2 regions of the Bradyrhizobium sp. Ash2021 genome follow, and region 1 is predicted to be linked to the other one. Evidence: predicted binding sites of a transcription regulator. Region 1 holds the regulator's gene; the other holds the start of a gene.
What was found. The regulator LexA, encoded in region 1, represses DNA repair genes until DNA is damaged. The targets are predictions, from matches to a motif close to TGTTCNNNNTGTGTTCNG.
Positions count from the first base shown of each region.

Region 1 (7,605 bases):
TCACGATGCGGTTCGAGGCTCTATCGGTTGCCAGATGCTGATCTTGCGGGTCTCCGGCATCAGGAAGAGGGCGAGCACGAAGCACACCGCGGGCACTGCAATCGGGTAAATCAGCGCGTAACCAATGCTGCCGGTGGCCGCGAAAGCCGCCGAAGTGATGAACGGCACCAATCCGCCACCCCAGCCGTTGCCGATGTGATACGGCACCGAGACCGACGTGTACCTGATCCTGCCGGGGAAGAATTCCGCCAGGAACGCGCCGACCGGCCCGTATACCATCCCGACATAGCAAACGAGGATGAAGATGATGAAGACCGCGATCGGATAATTGATGTTACCGGGCTGCGTGACCGTTCCCAGCCACAGATAGAGCGGATAGTACGTGATCGCGGCGAGCAGCATGCCGCCCAGGATCACCGGCTTGCGGCCGATATGATCCGACAGCCAGCCGAAGAAGATCAGGCTCGGCGTTGCAATCAGCAACGCAGCTCCCACGATGTAGGCCGAGGTCACAGGGTCCACCTTGGAGACCTGCTGCAGAAAGTACAGCGCCCAGAACTGACCACTGTACCAGACAACTCCCTGTCCGATCAGAACGATGATGGCGATCCCGATGTACTTGATGTTGGCGCTCAGGAAAGCTTCCTTCCAGGGGTTCCTGGTCATCTGTCCGCGAGCCTTGATCTCCTGGAAGATCGGCGTCTCCTGGAGCTGGAGGCGGATGTAGATGGCGATGGCCACCAGCAGGAACGACAGCAGGAAGGGAACGCGCCATGCCCATTCGTCGAAGGCCTGATTACCGAAATAGGTTCGGGTAAGAACGATCACGGCCAATGACACCACGATCCCGAGTGTCGGAGAGGTCTGCAGCCAGCCAGTATAGTAGCCGCGCTTGTCGTCCGGCACATGCTCGGCAACATAAGTGATGGCGCCTCCATATTCGCCACCAAGGCACAGACCCTGGATCATGCGCAAGCCGAAGAGAAGGAATGCGGCCGCAAGACCGATCGACTGGTAGGTCGGGATCAACCCGATCGCCCCGGTACCCAGCCCCATTCCGCTGAGCGTAATGAGGAACGTATATTTGCGGCCGACCCGGTCGCCCATCCATCCAAAGAGAAATGCTCCCAGTGGACGGATCAGGAATCCTGCTGTGAACAGCGCGATCGTGCTCAGCAGCGCGGCGATGGGGTGGGATTGCTCGAAGAACTTGACCGACAAAACGGCGGCCAGGCTGCCAAAGATATAGAAGTCATACCATTCGATGACGTTTCCCACCGACGCAGCGACAATCACGCGGCGAAAATCACTCGGTATCTGAATTGCCATGTGCTGCTCCCGTTAATTCAAAGGCTTCTCCTCGCGTTTTTCAGCGCTATTCGCTCGCGGAGTACGCTTGATGCGCGACGGTACGGGCGGGAATTGCGAGTTGCGTCCGCAACGCCTGGTCTCAGGGAAGCCTTGAACTACCTGAGAGCTCCAGCGGCCTTCATACCGCGAGCCAACGTTGCCTCTGTCCCGTCTGGCCGAGAGCAGAGGCGCGACAGCAGTTTAATCCTAATGGGACTGGTGGCTTATGAGACTTTCGGCTCAATCGGCCTGAGGCAGGCGGAAGAGATCATCGCTGACGTCAGCATTTCCTCCGTATTCTGCATCTGTTCCGCTATCCCGGGACTAACACCTTCCGGTAGCCTTGGCCCTGCCAGGTGATCGTAAGGTGTAACGTTAGTGTCGGAGCAGGGCAGTACGCCGGGCGGCAGGCGAGGCTATGCCGGCACCTGGCCGCCGCGCCAGTTGGCGCAGGCGGGCGGCTATGTCCCGTCGCGCCCGAGCGCTTGGCCGGCGTTCGCCGAAACGCTGCGCCAATGGGTACGCGCGGAGGCCGGCGCCGGCCGTTTGTTGCCCTGGGTGCCCATCGCCTTCGGCACCGGCATCGCCTTCTATTTTGCCGCCGACCATGAGCCGGTGTTGTCGGTCGCGGCCATCGTCGCGATCGCGCTGTGCGCGGTGGCGGTGCTGCTGCGGCGGAAAAAGATGTTTCCCGCCGCGGTCATGATCGCCGCGGTCGCGGCGGGCTTTGCAGTTGCGACCTGGAAGACCGCGCGGATCGCGCATGGCGTGCTGGCGCGGCCGATGTTTTCCGTGGCGCTGACGGGTTTTGTCGAAACCCGCGACATCCGCGAGCGTACCGACCGTTTTGTGCTGCGCGTCGCGACGATGGAGAGCCCGCGCGGACAGACCAAACTGGAGCGCGTGCGGCTGTCGGTGAAGAAGGGCACCGCGCCCGATGTCGGCAGCTTTGTCGAATTGAAGGCGCGGCTGCAGCCGCCGCTCGCACCCTTGCGGCCGGGTTCCTACGATTTCGGCCGCGACCTGTATTTTCAGGGCATCGGCGCCTCCGGCTTTGTGATGGGGGCCATCAAGGCAAAGGAGCCGCCGGCCAGCGGCGGCCTTTTGCTCGGCTACGCCGCCTTCATGCAGGGCTTGCGCGACGCGATCGACGCGCGCATCCGCAACGTCCTGGAGGGCGACAAACGCGCCATCGCCACCGCGCTGCTCACCGGCCGCCGCGACGCGATCTCGGAGCCCGTCAATGATGCGATGTTCATTTCCGGCCTCGGCCATGTGCTGTCGATATCGGGCTATCACATGGCCGTCGTCGCCGGTGTGGTGTTCTTTGCGGTCCGCGCGCTGCTGGCGTTGTTCCCCGCGCTCGCCACGGGTTTTCCGATCAAGAAATGGTCGGCGGCGGCAGCATTGGTCGCCGCGGCGTTCTATCTCTTGCTGTCTGGCGCCGAGGTCGCGACGCAACGATCGTTCTTCATGACGGCGGTGGTGTTGATCGCGGTCCTGGTCGACCGACGCGCCATCACCTTCCGCACGCTCGCCGTCGCCGCGATGATCGTGCTGGCGATGGCGCCGGAGGCGCTGGTGCATCCGAGTTTTCAGATGTCGTTTGCGGCGACGCTTGGCCTGGTCGCGCTGATACAGATCGGGATGCCGCGTCTGTTCGCTTCACCCGACAATTCGGCGGCCGCCAGGGTCGCGTTGTGGGGCGGGCGGGAGATCATGACGCTGGTGCTGGCGTCGCTGGTGGCGGGGCTGGCGACGACGCCCTATGCCGCGTTTCACTTTCATCGCGTGACGCCGTACGGCCTGCTGGCCAATCTCGCCGCGATGCCGGTGGTGTCGGCGGTGGTGATGCCGGCGGGGCTGCTCGGCCTGGTTGCGATGCCGTTCGGTTTCGACGGCGTGTTCTGGGCGATCATGGGAGCGGGCATCGACTGGATGATCGTGGTGACGCAATGGGTCGCGGCGCTACCCGGCGCGGTCGGCCGCATGGCCGCCTTCGGCATCGGCCCGCTGATCACGGCGAGTGCTGCGATCATCCTGTTCGGGCTGCTCCGCACGCCGCTGCGCTGGTCGGGGGCAGCTTTGCTGCTGGTCGCGGTGGTGTGGGCCATCAGGGTGCCGCAGCCGGATATCCTGATTTCCGCCGATGGGCGCAATGTCGGCGTCCGCGGCGCAGATGGGCGGCTGCATCTGATGCGCACGGCCAAGGATGCCTTTTTGGTGAGGGAATGGCTGGCGGCGGATGCCGACGCGCGCCTCTCGACCGATGCCTCGCTGGCGGAGGGCGTCTCATGCGATGAGGCGGGCTGCGTGACCGAGGCGGCCGGCAGTGCGTTGGTCGCACTGGCGCTGCGGCCTGAGGCTCTCGCCGACGATTGCGAGCGCGCAGCGCTGGTGGTGAGCGCGCGGCAGCCGCCGGCTTCGTGCGCCGCTTCGGTCATGGGTCTCGAGCGCCTGCGGCGGCAGGGCGCATTGGCGCTGCGGCGAAGCCGCGACGGATTTACTGTCGACGCGGTCAAGCCCAGGGGTCTCGACCGGCCGTGGTCGCCGGGGATGGCCGGCGAGGCCGAGACAACGATCCTCGCGCCGCGCCTGGCTGCACCGCGCGCTATCGATGCAACGCCGGCGGAGGCCGATGTGCAGGCGGATGAGTAGTCTCTCGTTTGATGCGTTTTCTTCGAAAACGACGAGTAGTCCTTGGTTTGACGGGTTTTCTTCGAAAACGCTATGGGGGGCGCTGTTACTGTCTGTCCGGTAAGGGATGCGCCGGCACTTCGAACGCGCCGAGGTGAAATTCCTCCATGCCGTCCGCCGCCGCCGCCATCTGGACCAGCGTAAACGTCGCATCCGGAAATTGTTCCCAGATCGCCAGGTCTTCTGCTGCGACGTTAAGCCATCCGAATCTGAACATGTATCGGCCGGGCTCGGTGACGTGCCCGGCTTTTTGCCAACTGATCTTGGTGACCACCGGTCACTCCCTTTGGCATGTTTCGGCAACACACAGCTTTTTTGCGCCTCCGGATTGCGTACCGGAGGCGCTCCAATACGATTTCACTCACCGCGCGTCGCAACGCTCGCCGGCCGAAGCCGACGGCGAAGGATCAGCCGATCGAGATCGACGTCGCCGGACGCGTTTCGACAGCCGGAGCCGCGCGCTCGGTGATCGGATGAGTCACCGTCACCGGCAATTGCAGTACGCTGACCCGCTGTCCCTCGCAGAGCTGCGTCACCAGCACGAAGCTTCCGTCCGGAAACTCGACCGCGTCATGGTGACGTTCCCGAACATGCGGATCAATCATGTTGAACTTGCCGACGCGGAAGCCGACGGTCCGGGTCCAGATCCACCGGTTGTCGTATTTGACGTCTTCGGCAAACGCCAGCTCGGTGCCGGGAAGCATGCAGACCGCGACATTGGGTTCGCTCTCTGATGCAAATCCGCGGGTCGATGTGCCGCGGAATGTCGTGGTGATCAGCGTCTCTCCGACCTTGGCGGGGCGGGTTGCCATAGCGTGCAGACTATAGTCACACATCGGATGCTCCTCATTCGAGATAGCCGACCCGTGCCTCCTGTTGAGGCAACAGGCCTCTATCAGAGTGGAGACAGCTTACGCGCTTTTGTGGGCAATTGTGCGGCTGGCGTAGGCCTGTCAGATCACAAACGCGCTAACACGCGCTCGGTTCGAACCGTGCGTGCAAAAAAAAGCCCCGACTCCGCCGGGGTCTCTTTGTCGTTGCCGAGTTGATCAGTGACCGGCGGGTGCCGAGAAGCCGCCATAGGCCCAGCCGGACGGCGCGGGGGCGTCGACTGAATTGTTGGCGTTGCGGTATTGTCCGCCGGCCACCACGCGGTTCGCCTTGTTGGCGCGGTGCCGTTCGGCCGCTGAAGCGAACTGCGACGTCGATGCGGCAATCAATGCCGAAACCAGAACCGTCAAAATGGTCTTGCGCATGGTTGTCTCCTCGTGCTGCACGCTATTTTCGACGAAGCGGGTGCGCTTCGTTGCTTGCGTGCTGAGGATCTAGCGCCGGACTGGGCCGCGGATAATCCTTACGATTGCCGAAGGACCATCCATCAGGGGTGGATAATCCGCCCCTTGCAGGGAATCGAAAGCGGACCAGCGCGTCCGCTCAATACTTCCGGTCTCAATACTTCCGGTAAAGCCCGATCAGCTTGCCCTGAATCCTGACCCGATTCGGCGGCAGGATGCGGACTTCATAGGAGGTATTGGCGGGCTCGAGCGCGATCGAGGCGCCGCGGCGGCGGAAGCGTTTCAGCGTGGCTTCCTCCTCGTCGATCAGCGCCACCACGATATCGCCGGTGTCGGCGGTGTCGTTGCGCTGGATCAGCGCCATGTCGCCGTCGAGAATGCCGGCGTCGACCATGGAATCGCCGCGCACTTCGAGCGCGTAGTGCTCGCCGGAGCCGAGCATGTCCGGCGGCACGCTGATGGTATGGCTGCGGGTCTGCAGCGCCTCGATCGGCGTACCGGCGGCGATCCGGCCCATCACGGGCACCGCGACCGGGCGGTTGCCGTCGTCCTCGGAAGCACTGGCGCCGGAGCTGCGGACCTTGCCCAGCGTGCCTTCGATGACGCTCGGGGTGAAGCCGCGGCGGCCATTGCCGTTACCGCCGCCCGACAGCTCGGGCAGCTTGATGACCTCGATGGCGCGGGCGCGATTGGGCAGGCGGCGGATGAAGCCGCGCTCTTCCAGCGCGGTGATGAGTCGGTGGATACCGGACTTCGAGCGCAGGTCGAGCGCATCCTTCATCTCGTCGAAGGAGGGCGGCACGCCAGCCTCTTTCAGCCTTTCGTTGATGAAACGCAGAAGTTCATACTGTTTGCGCGTAAGCATCTCGAGCATTCCCCCGGTTGGTCGCGTCGTTCGATTCCCTGAGATCGGGAGCCTGATATCGGAAGTCCGAAACTCCCGTTCCTAGACACAAGGTCTCGAAACAAATCATGAACGGACACTATATGTTCGATACATGTTCCGCAACCACTTAATTTCCGGTGAACGGGACCCGGTTTTGCCGGAACGTGCCGCCCGGCGCTTCACTCCGGCAAACGCAGGAGCTCGCAGGGCGCGCCGGCACCGGCTGCGGGTGCAAACGGCGGACGTATCACAAGTGCCCTTGCCGCAGCGAGATTCCCGAGCAGCGAACTGTCCTGATGGGTGACCGGGGTTGCAATCAGCGTGCCGTCGGCGCGCTCCTCGAGGCGGGCGCGCAAGTAATCCTCGCGCTGGTCGTTGGCGGCGAGATCGCGGCCGAGCAGCGCCGTTTCTCTGGTGTGATGGACGCTGGCGCGGCCCGACAGCGCCCGAATCAACGGCACCAGAAACAGAAAACCGCAGACATAGGAGGAGACGGGATTGCCGGGCAGGCCGATCACCCGCATTGCGCCGAGCCGGCCATGCATCATCGGTTTGCCCGGCCGCATCGCGATCCGCCAAAACGCCATGGTGACGCGCTCCGCCTCCAGCGATTGCTTGACGAGGTCGTGGTCGCCGACCGAGGCGCCGCCGGTGGTGATCAGGATGTCCGCGCCGGATGCGCGGGCCCGGCGGATGCCCTCGGTGGTGGCCGCGACCGTGTCGGCGGCGATGCCGAGGTCGATGGTCTCGGCGCCCTCGGCCCGCGCCAGCGCGCGGAGCGCATACCCGTTGGAATAGACGATCTGGCCGGGGCCGGGGATGGTGCCCGGCATCACCAGTTCGTCGCCGGTCGCCAGCACCGCGACCTTCGGGCGGCGGCGGACGGCGAGTTCCGGATAGTTCATGCCGGCGGCGAGCGAGAGGTCGCGATCGGTGAGGCGGCTTCCCCCGGCAAGCAGCACGTCGCCCTCGCGGAAATCGACGCCGGCGGGGCGGATGTGCCGGCCGGTTTTCGCGGCCTCCGTGATGGTGATGTGGTCGCCGTCGACTGCCGAATCTTCCCGAATCGTGTCTTCCTGGATGATGACGGCATCGGCGCCGTCGGGGATCACGCCGCCGGTGAAAATCCGCACCGCCTCGTTGGCGCCGACCTTTTTCTCAAACGGGCGGCCGGCCGCGACCTCGCCGATCACCTTCAGCCGTGCGGTGAGATCACCGGCGTCCGCCGCGCGCACCGCATAGCCGTCCATCGCCGACATCGCCTGCGGCGGCTGGGTGCGCCGTGCCGCGACGTCGCGCGCGAGCACGCGATGCCAGGCGGCATCGAGCGCGACCATTTCTTCGGGCAACGGTTCTGCGCCCGCCAGGATCGCGCTG
Region 1 is NZ_CP100604.1:5,290,540-5,298,144, reverse strand. It holds gene NL528_RS25485 (MFS transporter) at 1-1,329, opposite strand; gene NL528_RS25480 (ComEC/Rec2 family competence protein) at 1,729-4,008, shown strand; gene NL528_RS25475 (hypothetical protein) at 4,094-4,321, opposite strand; gene NL528_RS25470 (hypothetical protein) at 4,455-4,883, opposite strand; gene NL528_RS25465 (hypothetical protein) at 5,097-5,303, opposite strand; gene lexA (transcriptional repressor LexA) at 5,497-6,207, opposite strand; gene glp (gephyrin-like molybdotransferase Glp) at 6,408-7,605, opposite strand, start outside.

Region 2 (7,605 bases), 3.4 Mb from region 1:
CCATGTCGCCGGTCTATTGTGTTACCTATGTAGCCGGTTTGGACCTATGGGCACCTTCTCCCGCAAGGGGAGAAGGGAAGATACTACTCACCCGCCTGCAGCTTGCGCGGCGCGGGGAACAGCTCCGGCGCGCCGCTCTTGACGATGCGCGGGAGTTCCACCGGCGTCTCGGTCTTGCTGAAATCCAGTTCCTCGATCCGCCCGGCGCGTTTTTCGATCTTGTCGGCGGAGATCAGGATTTGCCGGACGTCCTCGTTGACGTCGCCAAAATGCTTTTGCAGCTTCAGCACGCGGTCGCGCAGGCGGCCGAGATCGTCGCCGAGGTTGAGCACCTCGGTGCGGATCTGGTCGGCGGCGTCGCGCATCCGCGCGTCTTTGAGGATCTGCTGCATCACCTGAATCGCCAGCATCAACAGCGACGGCGATACCAGCACCACGCGGGCGCGATAGGCCTTCTGGATCACGTCGTCGAAGCCGTCGTGAATCTCGGCATAAACCGATTCCGACGGCACGAACATCAGCGCGGTGTCCTGGGTCTCGCCCGCAATCAGATATTTCTCGGCGATGTCGCTGACATGCTTCATCACGTCATTGCGCAGCCGCTGCGTGGCGTATTTCTTTTCCTCGTCGGTGCGTGCGTCGTGCAGCGCGGTCATCGCTTCCAGCGGAAATTTCGCGTCGATGCACAGCGGGCGCTGGTCGGGCAGGAACACCACGCAGTCCGGCCGCTTGCCGGTCGAGAGCGTGAACTGGAATTCGTAACTGCCCTTCGGCATGCCGTCCTGGACGATCGCTTCCATCCGCGCCTGGCCGAACGCGCCGCGCGACTGCTTGTTGGCGAGCACGTCGCGTAGCGTGGTCACTTGTGACGTCAGCTCGGTGAGATTTTTATGCGCATTGTCGATAATGCCGAGCCGCTCGTGCAGCACGCGCAGACTGTCCATGGTGTTGCGCGTGGTCGCTTCCATCGACTGGCCGACGCGGTGGGTCACCGAATCCAGCCGCTCGTTGACGGCGCGCGCCATTTCGGCCTGGCGGCGGGCCAGCGCCTGTCCCATCGCATCGACCCGGCCGGTGGCCACGTTCTGCGCCTGCAGCATCTCGCTCAGGCGTTCCTCGAGTTCGTCGGCGCGGATCGCCTGCGCCATCGCCAGTTCCGCGCCGCGGCGGCCGGAGCGCGCGATCACGATGGCGATCACCAGAAGCAGGACAAGGGCGAGCGCGCCAAAGCCGATCAGCGCGTCAATGGTGCGGATCGGCCAGTCGCCGATGACAAAAATAATCTCGTTCATGGCCTGCTTGTAGCCGATTCGCGGGTTTGCGCGAACGAAGAGGGAACATTTATGGTAAATGGCAGGTAAATTTTCGTGGTTAACGCGGCCTAAAAAATCATGGTTAAGCCGGGGTTAACGGGTTCCTCCGCGCATTGACCCCGGCAAATCAGCAGCTTAAATCGCCCGCTATGGCCTTAAGAGAAATCATCATCCTGCCGGACAAGCAGTTGCGGCTCGTTTCCAAGCCCGTCGAAAAGGTGACGGCGGAGATCCGCAAGCTCGCCGACGACATGTTCGAGACCATGTATGACGCCCCCGGGATCGGCCTTGCGGCGATCCAGGTCGCGCAGCCGTTGCGGCTGATCACCATGGATCTCGCCAAGAAGGCCGAGGACGGCGAGACCAAGCCGCAGCCGCGGGTCTTCATCAATCCGGAGATCATCTTCTCGTCGGAGGAATTGTCGGTCTACGAGGAGGGCTGCCTGTCGATCCCCGAATATTACGAGGAGGTCGAGCGGCCGGCGCGGGTGCGCGTGCGCTTCACCGATCTCGACGGCAAGCTGCACGAGGAGGATGCGGACGGCCTGTTCGCGACCTGCATCCAGCACGAGATCGATCACCTCAACGGCGTGCTGTTCGTGGATTATTTGTCGAAGCTGAAGCGCGACCGCGTGCTGAAGAAGTTCACCAAAGCCGCCAAGCGCGCGGCGGAGTAGGCTCGGCCTCGCACCAACGAAAGTGCCGTCACCCTGAGGTGCGAAGGCGCCTCCTGGCGCCGTAGCCTCGAAGGGCGACGGCAGACACAAGCGACGTTCTTTCTTGTCCGCGCATCCTTCGAGGCTCGCGAAGTGCTCGCACCTCAGGATGACGCTCTTTATCTTGATGTTCGGTTCAAAGGAATTTTCCGCGCAATGCCTCTCCGCTTGATCTTCATGGGCACGCCCGACTTCGCGGTGCCGACGCTGCTGGAGCTGATGGCGCACGGCCATGAGATCGCGGCCGTCTATACCCGTGCCGCAAAACCGGCCGGGCGCGGCATGAAGCTGCAGCCAACCCCTGTCGAACAGCAGGCGCGGCGGCTCGGCATTCCCGTGTTGACGCCTTCGACGCTGAAAATCCCTGAAGCGCTGGATGATTTCCGCGCGCATCGTGCGGATGCTGCCGTGGTCGTCGCCTACGGCATGATCCTGCCGCAGGCCATCCTGGATACGCCCCCGCTTGGCTGCTTCAATCTGCACGCGTCGCTGCTGCCGCGCTGGCGCGGCGCGGCCCCGATCAACCGGGCTATCATGGCGGGCGACGCCGAGACCGGCGTGATGGTGATGAAAATGGATGTCGGCCTCGACACCGGCGATGTCGCGATGGCGGAACGGCTGACCATTACGGATAAGATGACGGCCGCCGATCTGCACGACGCACTGGCGCCGCTCGGCGCCGATCTGATGGTGCGCGCGATGGGCGCGCTGGAACGCGGCAAGCTGCAACTGACAAAGCAGAGCGAACACGGCGTGACCTACGCCGCCAAGATCGACAAGGCCGAGGCGCGGATCGACTGGAACCAGCCGGCGGGTGCCGTATTGCGCCACATTCACGGGCTGTCGCCGTTTCCGGGCGCGTGGTGCGAGATCGCGACCGATAGTGAACCGGCCCGCGTCAAAATCCTGCGATGCGAACCGGCAAACGGCGCGGGCGCGCCGGGCGCCGTGCTGGACGACCGCCTCGGGATCGCCTGCGGCGAGGGCGCCGTCCGGATTATTGAACTGCAGCGCGCCGGCAAGGCGCCGATGAAAGCTGCGGATTTTTTGCGCGGCACGCCGCTCAGGCCGCCGGCGCGGCTCGCCTGATGCCCCGTTACAAACTCATCATCGAATATGACGGAACGCCGTTCTGCGGCTGGCAGATCCAGGACAATGGCGCCACGGTGCAGGGCGCGCTGGAAGCCGCGGTCAAGGCGATCTGCGGCGAGCAGGTTCGCGTGCACGGCGCCGGCCGCACCGACGCCGGCGTGCATGCGCTGGCGCAGGTCGCGCATTGCGACATCGCAAAGCATTTTCCGCCGGGCCGTTTTCGCGATGGCTTGAACGCGCATTTGCGGCCGCATCCGATCGGCGTGCTGTCGGCCGAAATCGTGCCCGACGATTTCGAGGCGCGATTTTCCGCGAAGAAACGGCATTACCGTTATCGCATTACCAACACCAGAGCGAACCTCGCCCTCGATATCGGGCGAACCTGGCGGCTGCCGCGACATCTCGATACGGATGCGATGCACGCCGCAGCGCAGCGGCTGATTGGCAAGCACGATTTCACGACGTTTCGCGACACCGAGTGCCAGGCGAAATCGCCGGAGAAGACGCTCGACCAGCTCGACGTTGTCAGGGATGGCGACGCCGTTTCCATCCTGACCTCGGCGCGCTCGTTCCTGCACAGCCAGGTGCGTTCGATGGTGGGATCGCTGGTCTGGGTCGGCGAAGGCCGCTGGAGCGCCGACGATCTCGCCGCCGCGCTCGCCGCCCGCAACCGCGCCGCCTGCGGCCCCGTCGCGCCGCCGGAGGGATTGTATCTGGTGCGGGTGGAGTATTAATGCTCTCTCAACCGTCATAGCCGGGCTCTTCACCTCGCCCCGCTTGCGGGGAGAGGTCGAAGCCGAAGGCTTCGGGTGAGGGGGACTCACCGCGTATTCGGTGTTTGTTGAAGCAGCCCCTCATCCCAACCCTCTCCCCGCAAGAGCGGGGCGAGGGAGAAGAGGCTCACCCGAAATACCGATCCAGCACGCCGCGATAGATCTTCGTCAGTTTTTCCAGATCCGACACCGGCGTGCGCTCGTTGATCTGGTGCATGGTCTGGCCGACCAGGCCGAATTCGATCACCGGACAATAGCTTGAGATGAAGCGCGCGTCCGAGGTGCCGCCGCTGGTGCTTAGTTCCGGCTTGCGGCCGGTGACTTCCTCGATCGCCGCAACCGCGAGATCGGTGAACGGCCCGGGTTTTGTGACGAAGACGTTGGAGTTGGAAGGCTCCCACACGATCCGCGCTCGGATGCGGTTGCCGGCGGCCTTCTCGAGACGCTCGTCGACCAGCTTGCGCAGCGTATCCTGGGTGTGATTGTCGTTGAAGCGGATGTTGAATTTCGCGCGCGCCTGCCCTGGGATCACGTTGCTGGCGGCATTGCCGACATCGACGGAAGTGAATTCGAGATTCGAGGCCTGGAACTGGGCGCTGCCGTGGTCGAGCGGCTCGTCGCTGAGTGCCACGATCAATCGCGAAATATCCGGCACCGGGTTCGCCGCCCGATGCGGATAGGCGACGTGGCCCTGCACGCCGTCGACAACCAGCGTGCCCGACTGCGAGCCGCGGCGGCCGACCTTGATGCAGTCGCCCAGCACTTCGACATTGGAGGGCTCGCCGAGCACGCAATGGTCGAATTTCTCGGCCCGCGCGGCGACCCACTGCAAGAGCTTGATGGTGCCGTTGACGGAGATGTCTTCCTCGTCGCCGGTGATCAGAAAAGAGATCGAGCCTTTTGGCTTGCCGCCATTGTCGGCGAGATAATCCAGTACGGCGGCGACGCTGCAGGCGATGCCGCCCTTCATGTCGACGGCGCCGCGGCCATAGAGAAAGCCGTCCTTGACCTCGCCGGAGAAGGCGCCATGGCTCCATGCCGCCTCGTCGCCGGGCGGCACCACGTCGGTATGGCCGGCAAAGGTGAGGTGCGGCGCCGTGTTGCCGATGCGGGCATAGAGGTTGTCGATATCGGCGGTGCCGGGCTCGGAGAAGGTGACGCGGTGCACCTCGAAGCCGGCGGCTTTCAGGCGTGTTTCGAGAACGCCGAGCGCGCCGGCATCGGCCGGCGTGACCGACGGGCAGCGGACCAGGTCGCGGGTAATGGAAACGGCATCATTCATGCCCCCGCTTAACATGAGGTCCCGGCGATGGGCCAGCGCTGTGCGGAACAAATTCCAGCTCGCTTTGCTGGTCCCAGTGCGGCCTTGTGTCGCGCGGCGCCCCCGGCGCCAGCGGGTCAGGGCCGAACCGGTTGGGCCCTTTCGTTCCTCTCAGAAGATATATCTCAATGACTCCCCACAGCCAGACGGCAGATGCGATCAAGCTGAGGAACAGCACCGGGTAGGAGTCGCCGAGCTGATCCTCGAACTGGTTGAAGAGACCGGGGACGACGAAAAACGGGACCATCTACCAGGCGCTTTTGTCGCGATCATGCAGCCGCTTGATCGAGGCGGCGACATAGACCCACAGGAACAGCGGCGTTCCGACCGCCTTGAAGCACAGCGGCAGGACATCGGCCGACGACAACGAACGTAGCGATACGGGATCGAGAATGCCAAAGATGTCGTCGGTGCCGAAACCGAAGGACTTGCTGCGCGCGATACCGAAGGCGCCGGCGACCGCGAACATCAGCGCGCACAGCAGCAGCATCCAGCAAACGATGGTCAGCCCCGTCCACCAGAGTTTGGCGCGGTTGATGCGGCCGTCGAAACTGAGAAGGAACGCGGCGTAGTCCATCGCAACCTCTGGACGGCGGCAAATGCTCCCCCCGCAGTCCGGTAGATTGGTCGCAGCCGAGCGATTTTGGTTCGAAACCTAGTCCCGCAACAGCTCGTTAATGCTGGTTTTGGCCCGGGTGCGCTCGTCGACGCGCTTGACGATCACGGCGCAGGCGGTGGAGGGACCGGGCTGGCCGTTCTTCAGCGGCCGGGCCGGCAAGGTGCCGGGCACCACCACGGCATATTCCGGGACCTCGCCGATAAAGGTCTCGCCGGTGTCGCGATCGACGATCTTGGTGGAAGCCCCGAGGAACACGCCCATCGCCAGCACCGCGCCCTTGCGCACGATCACGCCTTCGGCGACTTCGCTTCGCGCGCCGATGAAGCAATCGTCCTCGATGATCACGGGCTCGGCCTGCAACGGCTCCAGCACGCCGCCGATGCCGACGCCGCCGGAGATATGAACGCGCTTGCCGATCTGGGCGCAGGAGCCGACCGTCGACCAGGTGTCGATCATGGTCGATTCATCGACATAGGCGCCGAGATTGACGAAGGACGGCATCAGCACCACGTTGCGGGCGATGAAGGCCGAACGGCGCACGATGGCGCCCGGCACCGCGCGAAAACCGGCGTCGCGAAAACGGTTCTCGCCCCAGCCCTCGAATTTCGAGGGCACCTTGTCCCACCACGCCGCCTTGCCCGGGCCACCCGGAATCGAACTCATGTCGTTGAGGCGGAATGACAGCAGCACCGCCTTCTTCAGCCACTGATTGACCTTCCACTTGCCGCCGGCCTCGCGCTCGGCGACGCGCGCCTCGCCTTTGTCGAGCAGTTCGAGCGCATGATCCACGGCGTCGCGAACCTCGCCCTTGGTCGCGGTCGAGATGCCGTCGCGGGCATCGAACGCGGTGTTGACGGTGGATTCGAGGGCGGACAGGGACATGAGGTTTTCCTTGGGCGGATGCTTGTGACGGCAATTTGGGGAGGCTTTTTCGGGATTTGGGGCCGGAGAGTCAAGGCGGGCGGTGTGTCGTGTCGTCCATCCGGGCAACGTCGTCCATCCGGGCAACAATGGCTTTTCTTATTGTAAGTTGACACTTACGTTAGAAAATTCTAACGATATGCGCATGGATGTGATGCTGCGAGCGTTGGCTGACGGCACGCGCCGCCAAATCTTGGCGCTGGTGTGGCGCGAGGAGCGGACGGCCGGCGAAATCGCGGCGAGGTTCGCGATGACGCGTCCAGCGGTGTCTCAGCATCTTGGCGTGTTGCGCGACAGCGACTTGGTCTCTGTCCGACCCGAAGGCACGCGGAGGCTCTATCGTGCCAACCGCAATTCCGTAGCACGGCTGCGAGCAGAGCTAGCGGCCTTCTGGGACGATCGTCTCGCTCAGCTGCGGGATGTCGCCGAGGCAGCCGAGCGAAAGAGCAAATCGCAATGACTGGCGAGAGCAGAGCCATCGAGCGGCAGATCTTCATCGACGCATCGCCCGAGACCGTGTTCGGCTTTCTTGTTGACCCAAAACTAATGTCACAGTGGATCGGAATTTTCCATGCGCTAGAACCGCACGCCGGCGGGCGCTTTCAAGTTGAAGTCAGTCCCGGCAATATCGCGCGTGGTACATATACGGAAGTGACGCGTCCCCGCCGGGTTGCCTTCACCTGGGGCTGGGACTCGGTCGACCCGAACCTTGCCCTGACACCGCCCGGTGAATCGCTGGTCGAGATTGAGCTTGAGCAAAGGGATGGCGGGACGCTGCTGCGCCTGCGCCATAGCGGCCTTCCCGACGTAACAATACCCGTTCACGGCGAGCGCTGGTCGCTCTATCTCG
Region 2 is NZ_CP100604.1:8,739,424-8,747,028, reverse strand. It holds gene NL528_RS42060 (DNA recombination protein RmuC) at 84-1,292, opposite strand; gene def (peptide deformylase) at 1,463-1,990, shown strand; gene fmt (methionyl-tRNA formyltransferase) at 2,186-3,118, shown strand; gene truA (tRNA pseudouridine(38-40) synthase TruA) at 3,118-3,855, shown strand; gene dapE (succinyl-diaminopimelate desuccinylase) at 4,022-5,176, opposite strand; gene NL528_RS42035 (DUF805 domain-containing protein) at 5,463-5,792, opposite strand; gene dapD (2,3,4,5-tetrahydropyridine-2,6-dicarboxylate N-succinyltransferase) at 5,871-6,716, opposite strand; gene NL528_RS42025 (metalloregulator ArsR/SmtB family transcription factor) at 6,799-7,215, shown strand; gene NL528_RS42020 (SRPBCC family protein) at 7,212-7,605, shown strand, end outside.
Region 2: the regulator LexA is predicted to act here: its motif matches at 1,323-1,340, upstream of NL528_RS42060 (DNA recombination protein RmuC).